Regions from separate parts of the Mesorhizobium salmacidum genome, predicted to be linked through region 2. Evidence: predicted binding sites of a transcription regulator. Region 2 holds the regulator's gene; each other region holds the start of a gene.
What was found. The regulator PhoB, encoded in region 2, activates phosphate uptake and scavenging genes when phosphate is short. The targets are predictions, from matches to a motif close to TGTCATNNANCTGTCAT.
Positions count from the first base shown of each region.

Region 1: the regulator PhoB is predicted to act here: its motif matches at 1,951-1,967, upstream of olsB (l-ornithine N(alpha)-acyltransferase).
Region 3: the regulator PhoB is predicted to act here: its motif matches at 1,657-1,673, upstream of O7A60_RS04115 (acid phosphatase).
Region 4: the regulator PhoB is predicted to act here: its motif matches at 2,399-2,415, upstream of O7A60_RS22345 (LTA synthase family protein).

Region 1 is NZ_JAPYKS010000003.1:234,195-238,065, reverse strand. It holds gene O7A60_RS05700 (hybrid sensor histidine kinase/response regulator) at 1-1,790, shown strand, start outside; gene olsB (l-ornithine N(alpha)-acyltransferase) at 2,031-2,906, shown strand; gene O7A60_RS05690 (trimeric intracellular cation channel family protein) at 3,054-3,686, opposite strand; gene grpE (nucleotide exchange factor GrpE) at 3,800-3,871, opposite strand, start outside.
Region 2 is NZ_JAPYKS010000004.1:301,705-305,575, forward strand. It holds gene pstB (phosphate ABC transporter ATP-binding protein PstB) at 1-757, shown strand, start outside; gene phoU (phosphate signaling complex protein PhoU) at 783-1,490, shown strand; gene phoB (phosphate regulon transcriptional regulator PhoB) at 1,510-2,199, shown strand; gene O7A60_RS07890 (ROK family protein) at 2,202-3,449, opposite strand; gene xylF (D-xylose ABC transporter substrate-binding protein) at 3,721-3,871, shown strand, end outside.
Region 3 is NZ_JAPYKS010000002.1:302,672-306,542, forward strand. It holds gene O7A60_RS04115 (acid phosphatase) at 50-1,585, opposite strand; gene O7A60_RS04120 (cytochrome-c peroxidase) at 1,797-3,017, shown strand; gene O7A60_RS04125 (SDR family oxidoreductase) at 3,217-3,871, opposite strand, start outside.
Region 4 is NZ_JAPYKS010000017.1:111,890-115,760, reverse strand. It holds gene O7A60_RS22350 (pilus assembly protein) at 1-396, shown strand, start outside; gene O7A60_RS22345 (LTA synthase family protein) at 439-2,367, opposite strand; gene fabD (ACP S-malonyltransferase) at 2,637-3,590, shown strand; gene fabG (3-oxoacyl-[acyl-carrier-protein] reductase) at 3,648-3,871, shown strand, end outside.

The sequences.
Region 1 (3,871 bases), on a different contig from region 2:
GCAAGACGCTGGCCGAGCTCGGCATCGAGGTCGGTATCGTTCCCGATGCCGCTTTCTCCGACCATGAATGCCTGAGTTCCACCGACGTTGAAATCCGCACGCCGACCGGCCCGCGCTGGTTCTCGTGGATCGAGCTGTCGGTGCGCGATAAGGACAGCAATGCCGTCTCGCATCGCGCCATCGCCCGCGACATCACCGCACGCAAGCGCGCCGAATCGTCCATGATCACCGCGCGCGAGCGCGCTGAGTTCGCAAGCCAGGCCAAGTCGCGCTTCCTCGCCACGGTCAGCCATGAGATCCGCACGCCGATGAACGGCATCATGGGCATGGCCAGACTGCTCGCCGACACCAGGCTGTCGCCGGAGCAGCAGACCTATGTCGGGGCCATCTCGACTTCGGCCAGCGCCTTGCTTGCCCTGATCGAGGACCTGCTCGACTATTCCAAGATCGAGGCCGGACGCTTCGATCCCGAACCGCAGCCGATGTCCGTGCGCGAGATCGCCGACAACATCATCGAACTGATGGCCGCACGCGCCTTCGCCAAGAATATTGGCCTCGGCTGCCATGTCGAACCGGATGTGCCGCAATTGATCACAGCCGATCCGGGCCGGGTCAGGCAGGTGCTGCTCAACCTCATCGGCAACGCCATCAAGTTCACCGACAGCGGCGGCGTTCTGGTCAGCGTCGCGCGCGCCCGCACCGAGACCACCGACCGCATCTGCTTCACCATCGCTGATACCGGTCCCGGCCTGCGCGACGAGGACATGGAGCGCATCTTCGAGGAATTCGAGCAGGCCGACGGCACCTCGACGCGCCGGCATGGCGGTGCCGGACTGGGACTTGCCATCTCCAAGCGCCTGGTGGCCGCCATGGGCGGCGCGATTTCGGTCTCCAGCCGGCTTGGCCAGGGATCGGAATTCGTCTTCGAAATTCCCGCCATATCAGCCACCGAGCCACCGCAGGGCCGGTTGAACGCGCTTGCCGGGCGACGCGCCGTGATCCTGTCCAAGAACACCGTCGAGGCCGACGCCATCGCCCGCACCATCCGCGCCAATGGCGGCGCGGCCGGCATGGCCACCACCGTGGCTCAGGCCGCTTCCTTTGCCGACGGCTGCGACGTGCTTCTGGTCGACGCGGCCCTGGAAGAGAGTGACGGAAGGCTGCTCAAGCGGCTTCGTCAACATGGGTTCGCCAATTGCGAAGCCATCACGCTGATTGCCCCCACCGACCGCGGCATGCTTGGCGAGTTTCGCGGCAGCGGCTACGCGACATTCCTTGCCCGGCCAGTGCGCGGAGGAACACTCTTGCGTGTCCTTTTGAGCAGCCACGCACCGGTCCTTGCCCCGCCGCAGCCGGAAAAACGACGCGCATCGGCGCTTCGTGCGTCAGGCGAACGCCAGCAGGGCCTGTCCGTGCTGATCGCCGAGGACAACGACATCAATGCCATGCTGGCCCGTGCAACGCTGGTGAAGGCCGGACATCGCGTCAAGGTGGTCGGCAATGGCAAGGCCGCCGTCGAGGCGGTCACGGGCGCCGGCCACAACCGCCGTTTCGACGTGGTTCTGATGGATCTGCATATGCCGGTCATGGACGGGCTGGACGCCATTGCCGCGATTCGTCGCCATGAGGAGGAGACATCCGTGCCGCCCGTGCCGATCATGGTGCTGTCAGCCGATAGCCAGGAAAAGACCCGTCACGCGGTGCTTGCCCACGGCGCCAGCGGCTTCGTCACCAAGCCGCTTGACCCCGAGGCGCTGGTCAGCGCCGTCGAAGGCCAGGTCGCCGCTTGAGCCGCCTTTTGCCGGTGCGTGGCTGACGAAGACCACCAAAAAAGCAGCCCGGTTTCGGCGCCCGCGAACACCACGCACCTGGGGCCTTGTGACGCAACATAGCCGGTTGACCGCTTTCGCCAGCCGACGAAGTATTGCCCGCGACGCCGTATCACGGTACTGTCACAATCCTGTTGCACCTACACCGTATCCCCGTGCCAAGAGGGATGGCTCGAAGGAGAATCACTCGTGCATACAGTTATGCCGGAATGTGACACTCGGCCGAACGCCAGCAGCGCCTTGCTCGCCGGACGTAATGTCGATTCCATCATAAAAGGCGCAGCGCTCGGCCGTATCGGCAACCTCGAAGTGCGGCTTGCCCGCAACGAGGCCGAGATCGCTGCCGCGCAGGAAGTGCGTTACCGTGTATTTTATGATGAGCTTGGCGCCAGGAAGGATCTGTTCCAGGCGCAGGACCGCCGTGACGCCGACCGTTTCGACCCGCTCTGCGACCATCTGCTCGTCCTCGATACCACGCTTTCCGGCCCTGAGCACCGCCGCATCGTCGGCACCTATCGCTTGCTGCGGCAAGAAATCGCGGCAACCGCCGGCGGCTTCTATTCCGAAGGCGAATTCGAGCTGACCAAGCTCATCGCCCGTCATCCCGGCCAGCGTTTCCTCGAACTCGGCCGCTCCTGTGTTTTACCCGAATACCGTTCGAAGCGCACCATCGAGGCGCTGTGGCAAGGCATCTGGGCCTATATCAATCATTACGAAATCGGCGTGATGACCGGTTGTGCCTCATTCCACGGCACCGTGCCTGCGGCGCATGCCGAGGCGCTCACCTATCTCGCCCATCATTGCCGCACAAACTCGGCCTGGGACGTGCGGGCTGTGGCCGAACGCTATTGCTCCATGGACCTGATGCCGATCGAGGCGGTCAACACCAAGGCGGCGATCGCGGCGATGCCGCCTCTAGTCAAGGGCTATCTGCGGGTAGGCGCTCGCATCGGCGATGGTTGCGTCATCGACCGCGAATTCTCCACGGTCGACATTTTCGTCGTGATGCCGGTCAAGGAGATCGGCGCACGCTACGTCAATTATTATGGCGGGGAAGCGCAGCGCTTCGCGGCGTGACGATAGCGAATAGCGAATAGCGAATAGCGAATAGCGAATAGCGAATAGCGAATAGCGAATAGCGAATAGCGAGAGTTATGCCGCAGCCGTGAGGCTGCCAACCCCCTATTCGCTACTCACTACTCGCTACTCGCTACTCCCTTCTTTTCACGGAATGTCTTCCGGCCGCCGGCCGGGCCGGCTCTTGTAGGATGGAAAGGTCCAGCCGAAACGGAGCGCACCGCCGCGCACCGCGAATGCCGCGGCGAAGCCGGCCAGCTCGGAAACGATCGGCGGCAATCCTGTGACATCGCCAGCCGTGAAGATTGCAGCGCCCGCGAGAGCGGCCGTAACATAGATCTCCGGCCTCAGCAGCACCGAGGGTTCACCCGCCAACAGATCACGCAGGATGCCGCCCGACGTGGCGGTGAGCACGCCGGTGATGACGGAAACGACCGGCGAACCGGTAATGGCCAGGCCCTTGGCCGCACCCATAACCGAAAAAGCGGCCAACCCGATGGCGTCGAGCCAGAGCAGCCACTTCCAGCGGGATTCGACACGGTGCGCACCAAAGAACACCAGCACCGCGACCGCCGCGCAGATCAGCACGTAGCTGGAGTTGGCGACCCAGAAAACCGGCAAATTGAGGATGACGTCGCGAAGCGTGCCGCCGCCGATACCGGTGACGCTGGCCAGGAACAGGAAACCGATGATGTCGAGCTGTTTGCGCGACGCCGCCAACGCCCCTGTCGCCGCGAAGACGGCAACGCCGGCATAGTCGAGAAGGGCGATGGGGTTCATGGGCCGAGCGAATAGTGAGGTAGCGAGTAGCGGAATAGCACGAAGCCGCAGCTTAGTGTCAGCCCCTACTTCCTATTCGCTACTCCCTATTCGCTACTCACTACTCACTATCCTCACGCATCCTTCTCGGCCTGCTCATTGACCGGCCCTGGCTCGACCGGCGCGTCGGCCGCGATTTTCGGGCC
Region 2 (3,871 bases):
CGCCAAGGCGAAGATCGAGGTCAAGAACCTCAATTTCTACTACGGCCAGTCGAAGGCGCTGAAGGACATCACGTTGTCGCTGCCCGAGCGCAGCGTGACGGCCTTCATCGGACCGTCGGGTTGCGGAAAGTCGACGCTGCTGCGCGTCTTCAACCGCATCTACGAACTCTACCCCAAGCAAACCGCCGAGGGCCAGGTGCTGCTCGACGGCCAGAACGTTCTCGATCGTTCGCAGGATCTCAACCTGCTGCGGACCAAGGTCGGCATGGTGTTCCAGAAGCCGACGCCGTTCCCGATGTCGATCTATGAGAACATCGCTTTCGGCGTCAGGCTCTATGAGAAGATCAGCAAGGCCGAGATGGACGGCCGTGTCGAGCAGGCGCTGAAGCGCGCCGCATTGTGGACCGAGGTCAAGGACAAGCTGAACGCCAGCGGCCTCAGCCTGTCGGGCGGCCAGCAGCAGCGTCTTTGCATCGCCCGCACCGTGGCGGTGAAGCCGGAGGTCATCCTGCTCGACGAGCCGGCCTCGGCGCTCGATCCGCTGTCGACCGCCAAGATCGAGGAACTGATCGACGAGTTGCAGGCCGACTACACGATCGTCATCGTCACCCACAATATGCAGCAGGCGGCGCGCGTGTCACGCCAGACGGCTTTCATGTATCTGGGCGAACTGGTCGAATTCGACAAGACCGAGAAGATCTTCACGTCGCCTCGCGAGAAGCGCACGCAGGACTACATCACCGGCCGCTTCGGCTGATATCACGCATACGAGGACCAGGATCATGGCCGAACATACAGTCGCAGCCTTCGACGAGGATCTCGGACAGATCAGCAGGCTGATCAGTGACATGGGCGATCTCGCCGGCACGATGGTCGGCGGCGCCACCAAGGCGCTGCTGAATTCCGACAACGCGCTGGCACAGCGCGTCGTCTCCGACGACGCCATCATGGACGCGCGCCAGCGCGAACTCGACGACCGCGCCATCACCCTCATCGCCAAGCGTCAGCCGATGGCCGACGATCTGCGTCATGTCGTCGGCTCGATCCGGATGGCGGGCGATCTCGAGCGCATCGGCGACCTTGCCAAGAACATCGCCAAGCGCGTCGGCTCCGTCGGCCTCTCCGCCACGCCGCGCGACCTGTCGCATTCGATCGACTCCATGGCGCAGCTGGTGCTGATCCAGGTGCAGGGCGTGGTCGAGGAATATGCGGCCGGCGATGCCGCCGCACTCGCCAAGCTCAGGAATGACGACGAACGCATCGATGTCAAATACACATCGGTGTTCCGCGAACTCCTGACCTACATGATGGAAGATCCGCGCAACATCACGGCTTGCACGCATCTTTTGTTCTGCGCCAAGAATCTCGAACGCATCGGCGACCACGTGACCAACATTGCCGAGAATGCATATTATGTGCTGACCGGCACGCAACTGCCCGCCAACCGTCCGAAGCAGGACGAGACGGCGATGTCGGTGCCGGCGGCTTGACGGCAGGGATGATCAATCGATGATCGCGCCACGCATCATGGTGGTGGAGGACGAGGAGCCGCTCGGCGTGCTCCTCCGCTACAATCTGGAATCGGAAGGCTACCAGGTCGAGGTGGTGACACGCGGCGACGAAGCCGAGATCCGCCTCCAGGAGAACGTGCCCGACCTCCTGGTGCTCGACTGGATGGTGCCGGCGGTTTCCGGCATCGAACTCTGTCGGCGCCTGCGAATGCGGCCCGAGACCGAGAGGCTGCCGATCATCATGCTGACGGCGCGCGGCGAGGAGAGCGACCGTGTGCGCGGCCTCTCGACCGGTGCCGACGACTATCTGGTCAAGCCGTTCTCGACACCGGAATTCATGGCCCGGGTCAAGGCGCTGCTGCGCCGCGCCAAGCCGGAAGTGCTGTCCAGCGTGCTCAAGGTCGGCGACATCGTGCTCGACCGGGAATCGCACCGGGTCTATCGCAAGAAGAGCGAGATCCGGCTCGGACCGACCGAGTTCCGCCTGCTGGAATTCATGATGCGCCATCCCGGCCGCGTGTTCTCGCGCAGCCAGTTGCTCGACAATGTCTGGGGCGAGACGATCTACATCGATGAACGCACCGTGGACGTGCATGTCGGCCGGCTGCGCAAGGCGGTCAACAACGGCCGCATGCCGGACGTGATCCGCACCATTCGCGGCGCGGGCTACGCGATCCGCGAAGACTGAAATCAGGCTACATTCTTGCCCGAAACGCCGGGCCTCGCCAGCACGCCCGGCGCGAAAATCTCCTGGTCGACGAAGGTCAATGCGCGCATGGCGCAACCTTCGCGGATGAGCGGCAGCTCGTTCGGCTCGGTGTCGAAGGAAATCGATTCCGAATGCTGGCCGCCGGCGGTCTGGGCGATGGCCTCGCGCAAGGCCGGCTCGATCAGGTCGAAGGCGGCGGCGCTGACGCCGACCATGGCGACGGGTGCGGGATCGATCAGCGCGAACAGGCTGCCCAGTCCATAGCCCAGCGCCTCGCCGGCCTTGCGATAGGCTTCGCGCTCCGGTCCGTCTTTCTCCCTTGCCGTCGCGGCGAGTGTCCGCATCTGCGCATCGCTGACATCTGCGACCGGTTCGGCGTCCTCGCCAAGCTGCCTGGCGTTGCGCCAGATGGCGTAGTTGCCGGCATAGGCCTCGACGCAGCCGCGCCGTCCGCAGCGGCAGAGCGCGCCTCCCGGGCGATGGATCATGTGGCCGAACTCGCCTCCCGATGAATGCGTGCCGGTGAACAGCTCGCCCTTCAGCACCAGGCCCATGCCGATGCCGTGCGAGAGCAGGATGGCGATGAAGTCGTCGCGGTAGCGTTCGGGGTCGCGCCAGCGCAGCGCCACCGCCATCATGTTGCAGTCGTTCTCCATGGTGGCGGGGATGCCGAACTCGGCTTCAAGTATGTCGGCGAAGGGAATGTCCGTCTGCGGCGTGATCGGCGACCACAGCATCGCACGCGCTTCGGTGTCGGTGATGCCCTGGATCGCCAGCGCGATGCGGGCAATACTGCGGACGTCGAGATCGGGGTCCTCGAGGCGCCGCCGCACTATTGCCGTGCATTCGCCGATCAGCGCCTCGCGCGACATGGTCAGCGTGTCCAGCCGGCGCTGTTCCTCGGCGACCACCTGGCCGGAATAATCGATGACGGCGACGGACAGGAAATTCAGCGACAGCACCACGGTCATCACAGCCGCGGCCTCGGGGTTGAGGCCAAGACCGACCTGCGGCCGGCCGCGTTTCAATGAACCAGCCTCGTTCGGCTTGCCTTCGGTCAGGATACCCTCGCCGATCAGGTCGGCTGATATTGCCGAGATGGTCGAGTGGCTGAGGCCGGTGGTGGCGGCGATCTCGGTGCGCGAGGGCTGACCACCCTGACGCACGGCTGCAATCACCATGGCGCGGTTGCGCCGGCGCAGATCGTCGTGGCGGATTCCGACCGACATGCTTCCCACATCCTCCCCGTCGCCGCGGTTCTTGACACCCCCTCGAACCTCTCCGGCAATGGGCCGAATACTGGCAGATGCGGCAGGAGCTGTCATTTATTTATTGCGGGACTCGAAAAAAGCTTCCCGGCACCTCAAAATCCATCAGGATCGATGTTGACAGTGTTCCGACGATGGATCAGTGTTTTTTCGAGGCTCGAAAAAATAGGGCCTTTGTGCGGGCCTTCGGGCCAGTTTGGTCGCGCCATACGCGGCGCAGGGAGGATATATCATGAAGAGATTCACAGTCGCCATCCTGGCGGGTGTCGCCATGTCGCTGACGCTGGCGTCGGTGGCGCAGGCGAAGGACAAGGTCATCGGCGTTTCGTGGTCGAATTTCCAGGAAGAGCGCTGGAAGACCGACGAGGCCGCCATGAAGAAGG
Region 3 (3,871 bases), on a different contig from region 2:
AGGCCACCGCGCCCCGCGGCGCGGCGGCGCATCCGCGGTTCGCTCCGGCCTATCGGCTGAAGTCCAGCGCCGCGCTCAGATCGCCCATCGGCGGCTCGCCATTGGCGGCCAGCGCCTTGTCGCGGGCAACGATGCCGGTCAGCACCGGCAGGTCGTAGCGCGCGGTGATGAAGCGCAGGATCGACGTCGTGTCGTATTGCGTGTGGTCGACCATGCCCATCCTGGCATAGGGCGAGACGATGAAGGCCGGGATGCGGTTGCCCGGGCCCCAGCGGTCGGCCTTGGGCGGCGCGACATGATCCCAGAAGCCGCCATTCTCGTCATAGGTGACGACCACCAGCATGTGGCCCCATTGCGGGCTCTTCTCCAGATGCGAAATGAGGTCGGCCAGATGCCGGTCGCCGCTGGCCACGTCGGCATAGCCGCCGTGCTCGTTGAGATTGCCTTGCGGCTTGTAGAAGGTGACCTGCGGCAGCTTGCCGTCGTCGATCGCCTTGATGAAGTCGGTGCCGTCCAGGCCGCCGTCCCGCAGATGCTCGGTGCGCGCGGCGGTACCCGGCGCGTAGGCGGCGAAATAGTTGAACGGCTGGTGGTGGAACTGGAAGTTCGGCACCGGCGTCGCGTTCTTGCCGTCGAGCGTTGCCTGCCAGGCGCCGGCATACCAGGCCCAGCTCACCCCCTTCAGCGACAGCAGATCGCCGATGGTGATGTCGTGCTGCGGCGGCAGCGTGGTGGGCGCGGCCGGGTCGGCCAGCGCCTTGTCGCCGCCCTCGGCCGGCTTGTTGGCGCTCGGCTGATAGGGCGGCTGCATGGTGTTGACGGCATGGAAGTCGGGCGTGATGGCGCCGTCGTTGACGAATTTCGGTACGCCGCCCAGTGCCGAGGCCGGCGAATTGTCGGCGACCTTCAGAGTTGTGCCATCGGCCTCGACCACGGCGATCTGGCCCTTGATCGGGCTGGTGTCGGCGTGCGGGTAGACCGGCGTACAGGCGCAGGCGAGCTGGAAATGGTTGAGGAAAGAGCCGCCGAAGGCGCCCTGGAAGAAATTGTCGGCCAGCACGTATTTCTTCGCGACCTGCCACATCGGCAGGACGGAGCCGTCGTAATGGCCCATGACCAGGCCGCCGGAATCGGCCCAGGCGACGAATTTGTCGTTCTTGCCGCCGTCGATCTGCATCTGCTCCTGGTAGAAGCGGTGCCACAGATCATGGGTGATGACGTTGGTGCCTTCGTTGAAGCCCTTGGGATCGTCAATGGCGAAGGCAGCGTTGGCGAGATGCGCGGTCTCAGCCTCCGTCACCACGGGCGTGACGCCCTTTCCGGTCAGCCCGCCCCAGGCCGGCGGCAGCTCGGTGAGCGGCTTGCCGTCGCGGTCGAGCTGGCGCGCCTGATCGGCCGAGACATTGGCCAGCCCGCTGGCGCCGGGGAAGCCGCCATAGAGGTTATCGAAGCTGCGGTTCTCGGCATAGATGACGACGACAGTGTCGATCTTGTCGAAGCCGGCAGGGGCGGCATTGGCCGCCGCGAGGGGAAGCAGGGCCGAACCGGCCAGGCAAAAGGAAGTGAGGAGTTTGAGCCTCGTCATCGGGAAGACCTCGTGGCTTGACTGTGGCTGGAGGGGCGCGGGAACCATAGGGGCAGCTAACGTGGATGCCTTGTCACCTTTGTGACATCCGCCGCCGCGGCGAACACGGTTTCGTGAGCACTGGAGCCGGTCATCAATCCGTTGCACTCCATTCCTATTTCCCGGCCAAAGCGGACCATGCTCCATGACCAGAAGACGATGGAAAAGCCTGATGATCGCGATTGCCGCGATCTCGACCTTTGGCTGTGCCGCGCCCGCGAATACGGCGGATGGCGTTCATCCCGGTCCGCTATCGCGCGCGCAAGCCTTCGCGCGCGCCGAGGTCCTGACCATGCTTGGCCGAAAGATGTTCTTCGACCCGGCGCTGTCGGCCTCGGGCAGGCAGGCCTGCTCGTCCTGCCATGATCCGCGCCACGCTTTCGGTCCGGCCTCGGCAGCTCCGGTCGAGATGGGCGGGCCGCATCTCGACCAGCCCGGCGTGCGTGCGGTGCCCTCGCTGCGCTATCTCCAGGCCGCTCCCGCCTTCACCGAGCATTTTTACGATTCCGAGGACGAAGGCGACGAGAGCGTCGACAACGGTCCGACCGGCGGCCTGACCTGGGATGGCCGCGCCGACCACGGCACGGATCAGGCGAAAATTCCCCTGCTCTCGCCCTTCGAGATGGCCAACAAGGATGCGGGGGCTGTCACCGCCGCCCTGCGTAAATCGGCCTATGCCGACGAGTTCAAGGCAACCTTCGGCAACGATGTCTTCGACCGCCCGGGCGACGCCTTCGACGCCGCCGCCGAGGCGCTCGGCACATTCGAGCAGAGCGCCGCCGATTTTTATCCTTATTCCAGCCGCTACGACGCCTTCCTCGCCGGCAAGGCGACGCTGTCGGCGCAGGAACGGCGCGGCCGCGCCCTGTTCGAGGACGAGGCGAAAGGCAATTGCGCCTCCTGCCACCTCAGCGAACCCGCCAATGACGGCGAGCCGCCGCAATTCACCGATTTCGGCCTGATCGCCATCGCCGTGCCGCGCAATCCGGCGATCCCGGCCAACGCCGACCCCGCCTATGCCGATCTCGGCCTGTGCGGCCCGCTGCGCACCGATTTTCACGGCCGCACCGGCTATTGCGGCCTGTTCAAGACACCGACGCTGCGCAATGTCGCGCTGCGCAAGAGCTTCTTCCACAACGGCTACTTCCACACGCTGCGCGACGCCGTCGCCTTCTACGCCAGCCGCGACACCGACCCCGGCCACTGGTATCCCAGGAATGCAGACGGCACGGTGAGGCAATATGACGATCTGCCAAAGGCTTACTGGGGAAATCTCAACCAGGACCCACCCTTCAACGGCAAGAAACCCGGCGACAAGCCGGCGCTCAACGAGGCCGAGATCGACGATATCGCGGCGTTTCTGCGGACGCTGACGGATGCGGATCAGCGGTGACGCTTCTTACCTTCCCCCCTTGTGGGGGAAGGTGGATCGGCGCGCAGCGCCGAGACGGATGAGGGGTGAGTGACGGGTTGCCATCCTTGCCAAGCTGGAACACCCCTCATCCGACCTCGCTCCGCGAGGCCACCGCCCTGGGCGAGTCACGGGCCTCGCCCGCCCTTCGGGCCCCACAAGGGGAGAAGGGAAGTGCGCCTCACAGCGCCCGGATAACACCCCCATCCACGCGGATACTCTGCCCGGTAATATACCCGGCCCCTTCCGAAGCCAAAAAAGCAATGGTCGCGGCGATCTCCTCGCTCGTCCCGTAGCGTTGCATCGGCACGTTGTCGCGGCGCTCTTCGGTGGTGGGCAGGCTGTCGATCCAGCCTGGCAACACATTGTTCATGCGCACATTGTCTGATGCATAGGTGTTGGCGAAAATCTTGGTGTAGGCGGCAAGGCCGGCGCGGAACACGGCCGAGGTCGGGAACATCGCGCTCGGCTCGGCCACCCAGGCCGTCGAGATGTTGATGATGGCGCCGCCCTTCTGCTTGACCATCTGCGGCGCCACGATGCGCACCGGCCGGATGACGTTCATCAGGTAGACGTCCATGCCGGTGTGCCACTGCTCATCCGTGATCTCCAGGATCGGCGCGCGCGGCCCATGGCCGCCGCTGTTGACCAGCACGTCGATACGGCCATAGCGCTCCAGCGTCAGGTCGGCGAGACGCTGCAGGTCGTCGTTCGACTGGTTGGAGCCGGTGACGCCGAGCCCGCCAAGCTCCTTGGCCAGCGCCTCGCCCTTGCCGGACGAGGACAGGATCGCCACCTTGAACCCATCCGCCGCCAGGCGCTTGGCCGCCGCCGCG
Region 4 (3,871 bases), on a different contig from region 2:
ACCGACGGGGCGCCGTGGAAGACGCCTGGCATCAGCAAGATCGTGCTGTTGCTCACCGACGGTGAGAATGTCGTCTATGGTGCGAGCGAACAGCCGACGAAATCCGACTACACATCCTATGGCTATCTGGCGGGTGGCCGCTTCGGGTCGGATAACCAGGCGACGGCGGCCCGCAATGTCGACGGCTGGACCAAGAGCGTCTGCACGCAGTTGAAGAACGAGGGGGTGCAAATCTACACCCTGGTGCTGCAATCCGACACGCCCGCCAACCGCACGCTTTACAGCGCCTGCGCTTCCGACCCGAGCAACTATTATGCCGTCAATGACCCGACCAAACTGCCGGACGTGTTCCTGCAGATCGCCAACAAGTTCTCGAAGCTGCAATTGACGAATTGAACCCATGGCCCGAAAGCATCGGGCCTGAGCCGACCGGTCGGCTCAACTGGTATGGGAGACAACCTTGTCGACCGTTTCAGGGAAGAAGTCGGGTGCCGCGAGGCGTTTGCCGAACATCATGTCGTATTGCAACAGACGGAAATCGCGGATCGCCGGGTCGATCTCCTTCTGCCGAGCCCAGTCGGACGTCGCCTCGCCCGTCGGCGTCAGCAACAAGTTGCGGTCGACGACGCGATAGCGCTCCCGCATCTCGCCCAGGAAACCCGTGTAGTAGGGGTGGGTGATGCCCGCGGCGGTCAGGATATGATAGGGCAGGAAGGCAGGGCTCACCGTCCCCAGATTCTCGACCGGGCCCGAGCGGTTCGACCAGATGATCAGCGGTGTCGCGTGGTGTTCGAGAGCCGCCTCCGGCGTCGGTTCCTTGCGTGGCGCGACGTTGTCCTTCAGGAAGCCCGTCTCGACATAGACCGGTCCGAGCGGCGGCAGGTGGTCACCGAAAAAGGCGACAATCGTTGGCCGCTCGCGCGTCTTGGCCCATTCGATCAGCCGCTCGAGGCCGCGGTCCGCGTCGGCTGAACCCTCGGCGTAGGAGATCAGCGAGTCACGCGCCCACTGGCTGATCGGGGCTTGCACCGAGTGGGTCGGGTTCGAATAGCGGTTCGGTTCATACGGGCCATGGTTCTGCAGGCTGACGGCGAAGAAGAAGACCGGGTCGTCGCTGGCGTCGGCTTCGCGGATGATCTCGTCGGTCATCGCGGCGTCGGATGCCAGCGGTCCGCGCTTTTCCATGGGCGGCAGCGTCTCTTCCGATTTGAAGTCGTTGAAGCCGAAATCGGCATAGACCGCGCCGCGATTCCAGAACCAGTTTGTGCCCGGATGGATGGCGCGCGCCCTATAGCCTTCGCTCTTCAGGAAGGTCGCCATCGACGGCGTCGGGGTGCGTACATATTGCTGGTAGGGGATGCTGCCGGCCGGCAGGAAGGCGTTCGAGAACCCGGTCAGCGCTTCGAATTCGATGTTGGCGGTCATGCCGCCGAATTCAGGCGAGAACATCGAGCCCGAGCGGAGCGCCCGCACATTGGGGATCGGATCCGGGGTGATGGTGACGCCGGGCAGCTTGGTCGAATCCCAGAAGGATTCGCTCATGACGACGATGATGTCGGGCTTCTCGGTAGGTACCGAGGCCGTCACATTGGTTCGGTCAATGGCCGCAATTGCCTTGTCGGAATAGCCTGGGGGTGCCGAGACATGCGCCATCGGCACGTTGAGCGCGAAGGCGAGCGCAAAGCCGTTGGAGGCGTAGTTTTCCTTCTGGTCCCACATGATGGGGATGATCTGCAGCCGGTCCCGCGTCCACGAGAAAGTGGCGTAGTCCATGATCGAGACGAAGAAGGCGAGCAGCGGCACCGCCAGCGTCAGCCGGGCAAGGCGGCCCTTGTGGCTGAGGGCTGGAACCTTGCGGCGCCAAAGCCGCCAGCCGTAGACGAGCAGGGACAGGCCGGCGACGATGCCCGCGACCATGGCGAGCGCGGTCATAGGCCGCTCGCGCACCAGCAGCGGCAGCAGGGCGAAGATCTGGCGGGCATAGAGAAAATCCGTTGGATAGAGCGGATCGCCGAGATAATGCGATTTCTGGTGGCCGACAAAGGCCAGCGACAGGGTCAGCGGCGCTACGATCATCAGGCTCTGATGACTGCGCCCGAGCACCGCGTCGAGACCGATCAGGACCAGCGCGAACACGACGATGGTTGTCCAGCCCGGCTTGAACGGCTGCAGGAAGAAGGAAATAGTGCCGGCAACATCGCCGCGCACGATCAGTTCGATGGCGAACACCAGTACTGCCGAGATCGCCAGGCTGATCAGCCCGTAACGGACGACCGGCCATCGCCGGCCCGGCAGATAGCCGGTGGACGGATCGTCTTCCAGGAACTGCGGCGCGGCGTTGCCGGCACGTTTGAAGCTCTTTGCCACTTTAACTTCCCACCCCAAGACAATCCACGATTGTCATATAATTGTCACGCAAAGCTAGCGCCTGTGACGAAAATAAGAAGAGCCAGCAAACGATTCGTGAGCGGTTTTCATCAGGTGTGATCGTCGCAAAGCCTTTGGGAACAGGCGCTCGGCGCATGGTTCGGATTAGGCTCCGGGTTGAACCGGGCTTGACTTGGCGGCCTGCCTTGCGTCACAGGCAGGGAAAATTCGTAGTATCAGTCAAGCAAAACAAGTCTGGGGAGCCCCGCATGGCCGTCGCATTCACCTTTCCAGGACAAGGAAGCCAGGCTGTCGGCATGGGCAAGGATCTTGCCGATGCCTTTCCAGAGGCGCGCGGGATCTACCAGGAAGTCGATGACGCGCTTGGCGAAAACCTGTCGAAGCTGATCTGGGAAGGTCCCGAAGAGACCCTGACCCTGACGGCCAATGCGCAGCCGGCCCTCATGGCGGTATCGCTGGCGGCGATCAGGGCGCTGGAAGCGCGCGGTTTCTCGCTGAAGGATAAGGTCGCCTATGTCGCCGGCCATTCGCTGGGCGAATATTCGGCACTCGCCGCCGCCGGCTTCGTTTCCGTTGCCGATGCCGCCCGTCTGCTGCGCATTCGCGGCAATGCCATGCAGGCGGCGGTGCCGGCCGGCGAGGGCGCCATGGCGGCGATCATCGGGTTGGAGCAGGCCGATGTCGAAGCTGCCTGTGCCGAGGCCGCCCTGGGCGCTGGCAAGGCCGCTGCCTGCCAGGTGGCGAACGACAATGGCGGCGGCCAGCTGGTCATATCAGGCACGAGAGCCGCGGTGGAACTGGCGGCGAGACTGTGCACCGAAAAGGGTGCCAAACGGGCCCTGATGCTGCAGGTTTCGGCGCCTTTCCATTCCGCGCTGATGACACCGGCGGCCGAGATCATGCGCGAGGCGCTGGCGAGCGTCGCGAGGGCCGCGCCGGTGGTGCCCATCGTCTCCAACGTCACCGTCACTTCGACCAGTGACCCCGATGAGATCGCACGGCGTCTGGTCGAACAGGTGGTTGCCCGCGTGCGCTGGCGCGAAACGGTGGAATGGTTCGGCGCCAACGGCGTCTCCACGCTTTACGAGATCGGCGCCGGCAAGGTGCTTTCGGGCCTGGCGCGGCGTATCAACCGCGACATCGCCACCGCCTCTGTAGGTTCCGCGGCCGAGGTCGAGGCGGCATTGGCGGCGCTTGCATAAAACGCCATTTGATACCATCCCTATGCGGGGTGCCCTCTTCTCAACCTGGAGACAAAAATGTTCGAATTGACCGGCCGCAAGGCGCTTGTCACCGGCGCATCGGGGGGCATCGGCGAGGCGATCGCCAGGGTGCTGCATGCGCAGGGCGCGATCGTCGGCCTGCACGGCACGCGCCTCGAGAAACTGGAAACGCTGGCCTCCGAACTGGGCGACCGGGTCAAGCTGTTCCCGGCCAACCTGTCGAACCGCGACGAGGTCAAGGCACTCGGCCAAAAGGCGGA